DNA from 4 places in the Teredinibacter turnerae T7901 genome. Region 2 is predicted to be linked to each of the others. Evidence: predicted binding sites of a transcription regulator. Region 2 holds the regulator's gene; each other region holds the start of a gene.
What was found. Region 2 encodes sigma-54, which starts transcription at its own class of promoters, with help from an activator protein. Its sites were predicted from a motif close to TGGCACANNNNTTGCNNT; they were not measured.

Region 1 (3,126 bases), 240 kb from region 2:
AAGTGCGCTCGGCTACGATTTGTACCGTGATAAAAAAAGCAAAGATACAATTGATTTCGCCTGGCGTGCAGGCGATTTTTCTATGAGTAGCCCGCTTGCGCAAGGTTTAGATGACCGTAAAGGTTATACCTTCTTCATAGCTGTACCAGTGCAGGACAAAAATAATAAATTTACCGGGATTATCGCAACTTTTTACTATGCTGACGCGTTGGTCGGGGCCGCACTGCACGACGTCGTGACCGAGCAAATTGTGTTTGCCCTTAGTGACGTGAGCGGGCGCGATAAAATCACGTTTTACCAGCGCAGCGAACCGAGTGCGCGCTTCACCAATCGTGAAACTTTTCGTCTCGGAGAGCGAGCCTGGCAGTTGGATTTTTCTCCTACTAACCAGTTTATTTATAGCTACGAAACACTGGTATTGTGGCTTGAGCTTATTAGCGGTTCAGTAGTCGTTATATTGATAGGTCTGTTTATGGTGTTCATCATGAACAGGAATTTGATCGTCGAAAAAGAGGTGAGAAAAAAGACGCAAGAGTTAACGCAGGCGCTGGACGACGCGCGGCATGCCAACTCTGCAAAGTCTTTGTTTTTAGCGAGTATGTCACATGAGCTAAGAACGCCACTCAATTCTATTATCGGCTTTAGTGTTCGATTGCTTAAAAATCTTAATCAAAGCAAAGATCCGAAATCGTATCGTTCACTTGAGGTGATTGAACGCAATGGTCGGCATCTGTTAAATCTGATAAACGATATTCTCGATCTGTCCAAGGTAGAAGCGGGCAAGATGTCAATAGATCGTGAATGGGTCAGCCTGAAAACTCTGCTCGATGAGACGGTGACCTCACTGACACCTTTGGCTGAAAGTAAAGGTCTTACGCTTGAATTGAAAATGGTTGAGGTTGCCAATGTTTTCGCTGATCAAAAGCGGTTGGCGCAGGTCCTTTTGAACCTGGTATCCAATGGAATTAAATACACGTCTACCGGCGGTATCTCCATAAGCTCCAGGCGCGAATCCCGCGAGGGGCACGAAGGCGTTGCGATTGACGTTGTTGATACTGGTGTGGGTATTAAGCCAGAGGATATTGATCGGGTCTTCCGTCGCTACGAACAGCTGGACGAGCCCTCACATTCCAGCGAAGTGGGAACGGGTTTGGGCCTGGCTCTGGCGGAGGAACTGGTCAATCTGCATGGCGGCCGACTATCCGTTTTCAGTGAATATGGTGAAGGCTCCTGCTTCACCTGCTGGCTACCGCTCTAACCGCTTTTTTTGGTGCAGTACGAGGGATAGATAGTACTAGGGATTGGTACTAGGGTTTGTCACAAGGGTTTGGCGCGCATAAGTCGCGATCGAGATTATCCCTTCTGTCCTTGTCTCATCTTTTTGATCTATGTCACCCAAGCCGCTAATTTGACGGTTGCACCCCCTATATCCCATTGGCGCGCTAGTTGCCACATGAATATAAGTATATTCTAATAAAGAGTCTCGCATCCGCGAAGCCTGATTCTCTTTCCTGGAGCCTAGTGCATGAACGAAACGCTGGTTGAACTATCGCGTTGGCAATTTGCCATTACCGCGATGTATCACTTTATTTTTGTCCCGCTCACGCTGGGCATGACCTTTATATTAGCGATTATGGAATCGGTCTATGTGATGACCGGCAAGCCTATTTATCGTGAAATGACAAAATTCTGGGGCAAGCTCTTCGGTATAAACTTCGCGATAGGTGTTGCCACCGGCATCACTATGGAATTCCAGTTTGGCATGAACTGGTCGTATTACTCCCATTACGTCGGCGATATATTCGGTGCCCCCTTGGCTATTGAAGGGCTTATGGCATTTTTTTTAGAGTCGACGTTTATCGGCTTGTTTTTCTTCGGCTGGGATCGCTTAAGTAAGGTGAAGCATCTGGCGGTAACCTGGTGCGTTGCGTTGGGTAGTAATTTTTCCGCACTGTGGATTCTCATTGCCAACGGGTGGATGCAAAATCCAGAAGGTTCCGTGTTTAACCCCGAAACCATGCGCATGGAGATGGCGAGTTTTGCGGACCTGATTTTCAACCCTGTGGCTCAGGTTAAATTTGTTCATACGGTGTCCGCGGGTTATGTCACTGGTGCAATGTTCGTTTTGGCAATTTCTTCGTATTATCTCTTGCGAAAGCAGCATGTGGCTTTCGCACGACGTTCATTTGCGATTGCGGCAAGTTTCGGATTCGCCTCTGCGGTTTCGGTTATTGTGTTGGGCGATGAAAGCGGATACGAACTGGGCGACGTACAGAAAACCAAGCTTGCGGCAGTGGAGGCTGAATGGAACACACACGAACCTCCTGCTGCATTTACCTTGTTTGGTATTCCCAATGAAGAAACCCAGCACACCGATTACGCGATTAAAATTCCCTACGTGATGGGGCTGATTGCCACTCGTTCCTTGGATGAACCTGTACAGGGCTTAAAGGATTTAAAAGAAGAACACCGCGAACGCATACTCAGTGGTGCCGACGCCAATCGGTTGTTACAAAAAATGAAAACCCAGGGCCTGACTGCGCAAGAGGAAATCGTGTTTGCGCAGAAAAGTAGTGACCTTGGTTACGGCCTGTTGCTGGAACCTTTTGCGGACGATATTACCCAGCCCAGTTCCGAGGCCGTAGACAAAGCCGTGGAGTACAGTGTGCCGCCGGTAGCGCCCATGTTTTTTGCGTTTCGTATTATGGTGGCAGCCGGTTTTATTATGCTCCTGGTGTTTGGGTTGGCTTTTTGGTTTAGCGCGCGTCATGCAATCGACAAACCGCGCTGGTTACTCAAACTCGCGTTCTTCAGTTTGCCTCTGCCGTGGGTTGCCAGTGAAGCTGGCTGGTTTGTGGCGGAATATGGCCGCCAACCCTGGGCTATCGCCGAAATCCTGCCCGTGCACACGGCGGTATCGAATCTTGCAGTCAGCGATGTAGTGATATCTCTCGCGATGATTACGGTGTTTTACACTGCAATGTTTATTGCTGGTTTTTATCTCATGCTTAAATTCGCGCGCAAAGGCCCGCAACTGCATTCCCAAGACGCTATTCCAGGAGTAGACGCATGATCGATTATGAAACATTACGAGTGATCTGGTGGCTGCTGGTAGGCGTGCTGCTA
Region 2 (3,126 bases):
GGTCTCGCTGTACCGTTTGAGGAGCACTTCGCGCGAGCTGTCGAGATAGATAACCTGGTAACTTTCTCGCGGCAATGGCCCCACTTCAATCATCGCCATTAAACGGCTCAGATCGTTGTTGATGTTGCGCGCATCGATACCGATAGCAACCCGTGGCGATGGACGATCAGAGGTGCTTAGCTGCTCGATTAGCGCGGGCAGAAGGTCGACAGGAAGGTTGTCGATGCAGGTGTAGCCTTCATCCTCCAGCAGGTGCAGTGCTGTGGTTTTTCCCGAGCCTGATCTTCCGCTAATAATCAGCAAGCGCATGTTACCTGCCTGTGTACGAGTCGCATGTGATGGAGGAGCGCAGAGCGCGCGAGGGACTAGTTACTTCCCGGTAGAGCCGTCAGTTTACACCAGACGCCACGTTAAACAATTCTTCATCGGTTTTACAGTTGCGAAGGCGCTTCACAAAATCATCCCTTTGCAGGGTTTCTGCGAGTGCGGCAAGGGTTTGCAGGTGCTCGTCTTCGGCGTTTTCCGGTACCAGCATGGCAAATATGAGATCGACTGGCTTGCTGTCTACAGCGTCGAAGTCAATGGCTTCTTCCAGAGTTACGCACGCGCACAAGGTCGCGCCTTCGGTATTGAAGCGGCAGTGGGGTATGGCTATACCGCCGCCAATGCCTGTGGAGCCAAGCCGCTCACGGGCGAAAATATGTTGGAACAATTCAGTTTGGTCGAGGCCAGTGTCGGATTCGCTAAAAATGCCAGCGAGTGTTTCGATCAAGCGTTTTTTACTGCCGCCAGCAATCTTCGCTCGGGTTCGCTTGGCGTTTAGAATGGTAGAAATTTGCATAGCGTTGCGCCCGGTAAAACAGCAGATGTTGGATGTTGCAGGGAGTCAAACGGCGCGCATTCTACCAGTATTAGTTTCAGATCCAAGCCCACTTTAGCCGCAAATTTTATTTGCGGCATCAGACTTTAGACCGGCATTCCCAGATTTTGCTATACCAAACGCTTGCGTTCGTTCGAGGGAGGTATGTTCAGAGACTCGCGATACTTAGCGATGGTGCGGCGTGCGACCTTGATTCCCTGTTCTGCCAATAGCCCTGTAATTTTTGAGTCGCTGAGCGGTTTGCGTGCATTTTCCGCAGCAACTAATTTTTTAATGATAGCGCGAATTGCGGTAGATGAGCACTCGCCGCCGGAATCTGTGGCCACATGGCTGGAGAAAAAGTATTTGAGCTCGAAAATCCCCTGTGGGGTGTGCATGTACTTTTGCGTGGTTACTCGCGAGATCGTCGATTCGTGCATTTCGACAATTTCTGCCACGTCGTGCAATACCATCGGTTTCATGGCTTCCGGGCCGAAATCGAGAAACCCCTGTTGTTTTTCCACGATACAGCTGGCGACTTTCAACAGGGTTTCGTTGCGGCTTTGCAGGCTTTTCAAAAACCAGCGCGCTTCCTGTAAGTTGTCGCGTAGAAAAGTGTTGTCAGCGCTGGAGTCGGCGCGCTTAACCAGTGACGCATAGTCGCTGTTAATGCGTAAACGCGGTGCGATATCCGGGTTGAGTTGCACCATCCAGCGGTTATTTACCTTGTTCACAAACACATCCGGCACCACATACTCTGTGTCGTCGCTGCCAATCTGTTCACCGGGTCGCGGGTTCAATCCCTGGATAACCTGTACCGCCGCCTGTAGTTCGCTTTCTTTCAGTTTTAGCTTGCGCATCAGCTGTTTGAAGTCGCGGCCGCCGAGCAGATCGAGAAACTCGCTGACGAGCGTTTTTGCGTTGCGCACATCTTCGTTGCTGATATCAAGCTGGCTCAGCTGAATGAGCAGGCATTCACGTACGTCCTGGCTGAGAACGCCGGGTGGGTCAAACTGTTGCACCCGGTGGAGTACAGCCACCACTTCGTCCATTTCGAGTTCTTCATGGTGAGGTTCCAGGCCATGAAAAATTTCATCCAGAGTCTGGCCGAGCAGACCGTTGGGTTTTACCGCGTCAATGATGGCTTCGGCGATATCCTTGTCGCGGACTGACATGGGGGTAAGGTTCAGCTGCCACTGCAAGTGATCCTGCAGCGTTTCTGATGTGCCACGTCGGGATTCAAAATCGTAATCGTCGGAGTCGGGTTTTGCGAGTCCGGTGCCGCTCGGGGTGGGGTCGTAGATATCGTCCCAGCTGGTGTCGACCGCAAGGTCAGTGGGAATGTTGTCTTCGTTCCAATCACCGTCGGAGGATGCGTCGGAATTGGACTCCTGGTCGGCGCCATTCGCATCTGCAGCATCGCTTTTGCCGTCGGCGCTGTCCTTGCCATTAAGCTCGTTGCTGGCTGGAGCCTGTTCATTGATACCGCTGTGAGAGTCGTCGCCGCTGAGGTCTTCCTCAACTTCGAGCATAGGGTTTGAATCCAGAGCTTCTTGTATTTCTGCCTGAAGATCGAGCGTGGAGAGCTGAAGAAGCCTGATGGCCTGTTGCAGCTGCGGGGTCATGGTGAGCTGCTGGCCCAGTTTTAACTGGAGGGATTGCTTCATAGTTCGATTTACTGCGTCTGGTTAAAGTGCACTATCAGTTAGTGGCAACTCCTGTGGGGCGCCGGCTTGTATGAGGCTAGTGTATTCCGGCCGCAGTCCAGGTGCAATAAAATCGCATAAAATCAGAAGCAAGTATTATGCCGTGACAAATACAAAAGTCAGTCGTTTGTCAAGAGATTTTGCTGATTATCTGCAGAAAGCGATTAGAGGTGGAAGTGCTGACCGAGATATACTTCGCGCACTTTTTTGTTGTTGAGTACATCATTGGCGCTTCCTTCTGCGATGATGTGGCCTTCCGAGACGATATAGGCTTTCTCACAGATATCCAATGTTTCGCGAACATTGTGATCGGTAATCAACACGCCAATACCGCGATTTTTAAGGTGTTGTACGATCTGCTTAATATCGCTCACTGAAATCGGGTCGACTCCGGCGAAGGGTTCGTCCAAGAGCACAAAATCGGGCTCTGTGGCCAGTGCTCGGGCGATTTCAACACGCCGCCGCTCGCCGCCTGACAGCGCCATTCCAAGGCTGTTGCGAATGTGGCCAATGTGAAACTCTTCCAGCAGTTTTTCCATCGCCTCACGGCGTTGGTTGCGG
Region 3 (3,126 bases), 2.6 Mb from region 2:
ACCATCTACCTTCAGGTAATGAACGGTGTAACCTTGAGTTTCAAGATTTTCACACAGATTCAGTATCGCTGGGTGCTCAACTTCTGTGGTAATTATTTCTTTGCGTTCCGGCTGTGCGCGCAGCGCCGACAGGATAGCCGTCGAATCCGACTCAGTACCACAGGAAGTGAAAATAATTTCCGAATCGTGCTCAGCGCCTAACAGCGTTTGTACTGTTTTACGCGCTTTTTTTACTGCGAATCCTACCTTGTTACCAAAGCTATGCAACGATGACGGATTACCAAACTGTTCAGTAAAAAACGGTAGCATTTCTTCCACAACAACCGGATCGACCATTGTGGTTGCGTTGTTGTCCATGTAGATATCGTTCATTTTACGCTCCTACAAGAGTGGTCAATTGCTCTTCTGTAACAGGGGTGACCTTAACGAATTCACCAAGCGCTTCCATCAGCTTTTGTTGGATACCGCCAACGGTGGCCGTAGCCAGCTGGCAGCCTGAGCAGGCACCAATAAGCTTGATATAAATATTTTTACCGTCGACATCAAGTAATTCGACATCGCCATGGTCGCGCTGAAGTGTCGGGCGAATTTCGTCGAGCGCTTTTTCAATAACTTTAATACGCTGTACAGAAGTCAGCTTGCGTGCTGAAACAGCTTTTTTCTCCTCAGCAACAACGGGCTCAGGTTTCGGCTCTTCTTTCTTGATTTTCACTACTTTCTTCTTGGAAACTACGGGCGCAGGTATAAAAGTTTCGCCTCGCGCGGTCATTTCCTCTGAAAGAATATTTTCGATAGCTTCATGACAAGAAGAACAACCACCACCCGCTTTTGTATAGTTGGTGACTTCTTCTACAGAAGACAGGTTGTTTGCGCGAACGGTATCGCGAACCATTACCTCATCAATGGCAAAACACTTACAGACTAAAGCACCTTCTTCGTGATCATCTTCCAGCTCAATGCCGCGATAATCGGCAACCGCTGCTTGCAAAGCCTCACGCCCCATGACCGAACAGTGCATTTTTTCGGGTGGCAGTCCATCCAGGTAGTCTGCAATGTCCTGGTTGCTGATTTTTAGTGCTTCATCAACATGTAAGCCCTTGATCATCTCAGTGAGTGCTGACGATGACGCAATCGCAGAACCGCAACCAAAGGTCTGAAAACCCGCATCTTGAATAATATCGGTAGCCGGATCAACCTTGAGCGTTAACCGCAATGCATCCCCGCAACTCAACGAACCCACATCGCCAGTCGCATTAGCATCCGCCACTGCACCGGCATTTTTTGGATCGAAAAAATGTTCTTTAACTTTTTCTGAATAGTCCCACATAATCTGCACCTCCAGTCGCCAGACTGCTTAATATTGCACCATCTGTTAAAAAGGATTAACAGGTAAATGAATTACCGCAGCCACAGGTTCCTGTAGCATTGGGGTTTTCGAATTTAAAACCACTGCCTTCCAGATTCTCAACAAAGTCGACTGTGACGCCGTCAAGCATTGAAGCACTGGCCTCATCGAGTAACAGTGTTACGCCACCGCAATCAACAAGCTGATCGTTAGCAGCAGAGTTTTCCTCGAGACGCATAGTGTATTTAAAGCCTGAACAACCACCGCCCTCTACCTGAATACGCAAACCTGCAACTGGCTTGTTTGCGCTTGTAATAAATCGATCTACCGCTTCAACTGCTTTTCCGGTTAATGAAATCATCTTCGTTTCCTCATTCATACTGAACTGTTGCATGGCACCCCTTGGCAAAAACCTTGCAATCAGTGTTTCAGGGTTCTCGTAGGGATAAGTGCAAGCCATGTGCCACAGAGAAACTTAGAATTTTATTGCGGAATATCAAACAGTTACGTAACCGCCCGCTGAAACGAGGATGTTGCGAAAAACACCAGTCACAACCTTTGTCGCCTTTGCGACAAGCCATAGGAGTCTAAAATGCTGATAGACACACTCGCCCCAGGAGATATCATTTACGCTGCTGACGATATAGTGAACGACGGTAGCTTACCCGGATTACCCGATGACGCCTTGATAGCCGAAAAAGATCGTCGTGGCGTCATTATCAATACCGGCCACCTTGAGGAAAATCCAGATAAGGTTCTTGTACTGGTGCGTTTTGAAACAGGCGTCGCAGCGGGAGAATTAGGCCCAGCTGTCGCCTGCTGGCCAGATGAACTGTACATCCCGATGGATAACATGAACTAAAAAGCTGACGGCGAGCGCATAAAGCCACAACACTATGTGCACTTTAAGACATATTGTTGTGGCTTTCCGAACGGTCGAGTAGGTCGCGGGCAACATACCCGTTAGTAGCTGCACACCTGAAATGCGAAGTCGTGTCGCCAACTTTACGTACCTCAGTTCTATCAAGCAGGTTTTCACCCTAGAGCTGGCACGAATTGCGTCTTTGCAGCTAAAAACCGCCACAAGTGTCATATAGCACTCAAAATCTCAAATACACCGTAAACGGGTTTTGTAACTTACAACTGGTTTTTTCCACCAGCGCACACGAACACTGCCATGGTGATTTTGTGAGGAACAGTAAAAAAGAAATAGTGTGTCAGCCCAGTAGCTTGGTCATCCGAAACAACGACAAGCTCGAGGCAATACCGTCACCGAACAGCCAGCGGTTTTTTTGTCCTAACAGAACCACTTAACTAAATCGCAAAGCTAGTTAAAAGACAATTTGAAGAAGACAGGAATGACCCGAAAATTCCAATTCGGGTCGAGAGAAGTATTCAGAGAGCAGGTAACAAACGCAACTCGCTTGCCAGCGCTCCGGACTTACCCCAAGCCGTAGTTGCTTCTATAAACCATTGCGGTTTACTGGGATGCGGCTGAACCACATCATATTCTGCGTATGCCTGACCGTTCTCGTGCACGATAACACTGCCAATCAACTGACCGTTAACAAGCCATTCACCTGATAGCGACTCGGAACTATCGAACGGATCTTTTTTTAGCTCCGTGCGAGTAAAAGCCGCTGGCTCTGCAGGAAGCTTGTCTTGCAAGCCTACAGCGTCTAGAGCACCACGTAGCGCTTGCCAAATTTCACACACGACAGGCCAATCTCGCTGCAGCCGCTCGGTAATAAGATCAGACACTAATCATCCTCATCAAAAAA
Region 4 (3,126 bases), 830 kb from region 2:
GAGCGCAGTGCTTCTGCAAACGTAAGCCCGACTTTAGTGTTCATATTGACCTGGTTGATGCCTTCCAGGTTGATTTCTACAGGATCTTCCGCGGTGGATATGTTGCGCTCGGTGGTATTTAGAATATTCAGACCGGTATAGAGCGATACGGTTTTGCCCGAGCCAGTAGGGCCTGTTACCAGAATCATGCCCTGTGGTTGCGCCAACGCATCGAGGTACATTTTTTTCTGCTCTTCCTCGTAACCCAGGGCGTCAATACCGAGCTTCGCGCTTGAAGGATCCAAAATTCGTAGAACGATCTTTTCACCAAACAGCGTCGGCAAGCTGTTTACCCGGAAATCAATCGCGCGGGTTTTGGATATTTTCATCTTTATCCGGCCGTCCTGAGGGACCCTGCGCTCGGAAATATCCATTTGTGACATCACTTTTAGGCGTGCAGCCAGGCGAGTGGCCAGGTTGACCGGAGGGCGGGCAACCTCCTTCAGAATACCGTCTGCGCGAAAGCGCACGCGGTAGGCTTTTTCATAGGGCTCAAAATGAATATCTGATGCGCCGAGTTTGATGGCGTCAAGCAGAACTTTGTTTACAAAGCGCACTATCGGAGCCTCGTCAGCCTCGGATGCGTCCTCCTGGCTACCGCCTCCGTCCTCGTCCACTGCTTCGATATCAAGCGAGTCTAGTGCTTCCTCGTCCAGGCCTCCCAGCGCATCCCCGATTCCTTCTTCCTCAGAATGAAGAAAGGCTTCGATTGCAGCATGGAGCTTGTCTGCTTCCGCCAAGAGCGCTTCGGTGTTCAGGCCTGTGTTAAATTTGATTTCGTCAAGGGCATGAAGGTTGGTGGGGTCTGAAAGAGCAAGGAACAAGCGATTGCCACGCTTGTACAAGGGTAATGCGTGGTGTTTATGAATAAGTTTGGCGTCTACTACACCTTTGACAGAAGAGGTATCGTTTATACACTGAAGATCAATGAGTGGTGTACCGAATTCGTCCGCGGCGGACTCCGCAATTTGCCGACTATCAAGAGAACTGTTTTTGACCAAGTATAGCGCTAGCGGGATTTTGTCTTTAGCTGCGCCGGTAATGGCTTTCTGCGCATCTTCTTCTGAGATGAGGCTGTCTCGGACGAGTCGGCGTGCCAATCCGCTGAGATTTGCTGAACTATTCATAGTTGTAATGCCCGGTGCAGGATCAATAGTGCGATTTTGCGACAGATTTAGATAAAAGTTATACCAACGTCAGACTATAAACTTTACCATCTTTTTTAAATTCGGCCAGTAACCTACTGTTAATTTTAAGTTTTTTAGTGAGGTAATTGGCATTCGTCATGGGCGTTGTGGTTCTACGCGATTTCGCAAATATGCGGGTACCCCCGTCTAGCTTAAACAGGACAGTAAGTGACAATTTAGGGCATATGCTCGGGTGGCGTGACTATTGGTTAGCGTGGTAGCTATGCCAGAAGGCTAGTTTTATCCGCCAAATTGTTTAGTGATTCACAATTGTGGTGTTGGCACCAAAATTGTATTTGTTCGGCTGTATCTCAATAATCCTTCGGAGGAGTTTAATTATGAATCGAGTACAACAAGGTTTTACATTGATCGAACTGATGATCGTTGTTGCGATTATCGGTATTCTCGCTGCGGTAGCTCTGCCTGCTTATCAAGACTACACCGTACGTGGTCGTGTGTCTGAGGGTATGCTTGCTGCTGCGGCCGCGAAATTGAATGTTGCAGATGTACTGGCCGGCGGTAACGTACAGGGCTTGGCTACGGGATATGCCAATGGTTACACTTCGCCTACCGCAACTGCTAACGTTACTAGCGTTGCTATCGCAGCTGCTACAGGGGCGATTACAGTTACTACTACAGCATCTGCAGGCAACGGAACGTTGATTTTTACTCCAAACTCACCAATCGGCACGGCTCTTCCAGTAGGTACTGCTGCGTTCACTCCACCTAACGATTCTGTTGCATGGCGTTGTGCTGCCGCTGGTGCTGATGTGTCTGCTTTTGCTGGTGGTGCTGCCGGTACTTTGCCTGCTCGCTTCGCACCTTCTGAGTGTAAATAATAGATTAGTCGATTATTGGCATGTTCTTGATGCCAGTGATGAAAAACCCCGCGTAGTCAGCGGGGTTTTTTTTGCTACGGCGCTTGTACCGTTTAAAAATTTTACTTTTAAATATACTGATGTATGAATTTCTATTTGGCTAAAGCGAAAATTAAGGCCGCTGCCGTTCACGCGATCGCGAGTCTGATTCTGGCGGGAATTTGTGGTGGTTTAGTTTTTTATGTTTGGTTTCCAGGGCAGTTGTCTAACATGCTCAGGGGGACAGAGATGTATTGGCTGGTGCTGCTCGTTGAAGTGATCTTGGGCCCGTGCATGTCATTAGTGATTTATAATCCTTCCAAATCATTGGCAGGGCTTTTTAGGGACTATGGGGTAATTGTTTGCGTTCAGTTTGCGGCTCTCGGATATGGGCTTTATGTTGTTGCACAGTCACGACCAGTGTATGTGGTTTTCGTAAAAGATGCTTTTGAAGTGGTTACTTCGCTGGAGTTGGACAAAAAAGATCTCGATGAAGCGAGTTCTCCTGAGTTTGAAAAAGTATCTTGGATTGGCCCCAAAGAGGTGTGTTCTGAGAGCCCCCAAGATTCAAAAGAAAAGAGCGACCTTCTCTTTTCTGCATTGGAGGGCAGAGACATTCAAGTATTTCCAAAATATTACCGATTTTGTTCTGAGGGAGAGGTGAATAAAGCCTTTCTTTCAAGTGAACGATTGTACTCGATCATTGCTCAGAACGTATCGTATGACCATTTTAAAAAGCAGTTGCCAGTAGGGGGATTTTATTGGCTGCCCGTCAAACACAGATTTGGTGCTGGCATTAGAATTTATCCTTTAGGAAATATGGAGAGCTATTATTTGCCTCTCGACCCTTATTCATAGATTGTTTGGCGTTTGGCGTTTGGCGTTTGGCGTAATCACTTGAATAATATATTACCCTGCAATCCTCATCGACAAATCCACAGCCACACAATTCTTCGTCAAATCCCCGGTAGAAATATAATCCACGTTTAAACCGCCGAGCTGCTTTACTTTTTCCAGAGTAACATTGCCTGAGACTTCGTACT

Region 1: the regulator sigma-54 is predicted to act here: its motif matches at 1,436-1,453, upstream of TERTU_RS17935 (cytochrome ubiquinol oxidase subunit I).
Region 3: the regulator sigma-54 is predicted to act here: its motif matches at 1,749-1,766, upstream of TERTU_RS07025 (nitrogen fixation protein NifZ).
Region 4: the regulator sigma-54 is predicted to act here: its motif matches at 1,506-1,523, upstream of TERTU_RS13425 (pilin).

What each region holds. Positions count from the first base shown of each region.
Region 1 covers NC_012997.1:4,459,630-4,462,755, reverse strand. The annotation lists gene TERTU_RS17940 (CHASE domain-containing protein) at 1-1,258, shown strand, start outside; gene TERTU_RS17935 (cytochrome ubiquinol oxidase subunit I) at 1,526-3,073, shown strand; gene cydB (cytochrome d ubiquinol oxidase subunit II) at 3,070-3,126, shown strand, end outside.
Region 2 covers NC_012997.1:4,215,819-4,218,944, reverse strand. The annotation lists gene rapZ (RNase adapter RapZ) at 1-309, opposite strand, end outside; gene TERTU_RS16935 (PTS sugar transporter subunit IIA) at 389-841, opposite strand; gene TERTU_RS16930 (RNA polymerase factor sigma-54) at 991-2,526, opposite strand; gene lptB (LPS export ABC transporter ATP-binding protein) at 2,730-3,126, opposite strand, start outside.
Region 3 covers NC_012997.1:1,630,409-1,633,534, reverse strand. The annotation lists gene nifS (cysteine desulfurase NifS) at 1-372, opposite strand, end outside; gene nifU (Fe-S cluster assembly protein NifU) at 374-1,327, opposite strand; gene TERTU_RS07030 (HesB/IscA family protein) at 1,383-1,706, opposite strand; gene TERTU_RS07025 (nitrogen fixation protein NifZ) at 1,938-2,207, shown strand; gene TERTU_RS07020 (hypothetical protein) at 2,741-3,106, opposite strand; gene TERTU_RS07015 (hypothetical protein) at 3,106-3,126, opposite strand, start outside.
Region 4 covers NC_012997.1:3,385,896-3,389,021, reverse strand. The annotation lists gene pilB (type IV-A pilus assembly ATPase PilB) at 1-1,166, opposite strand, end outside; gene TERTU_RS13425 (pilin) at 1,565-2,065, shown strand; gene TERTU_RS13420 (hypothetical protein) at 2,201-2,941, shown strand; gene nadC (carboxylating nicotinate-nucleotide diphosphorylase) at 2,993-3,126, opposite strand, start outside.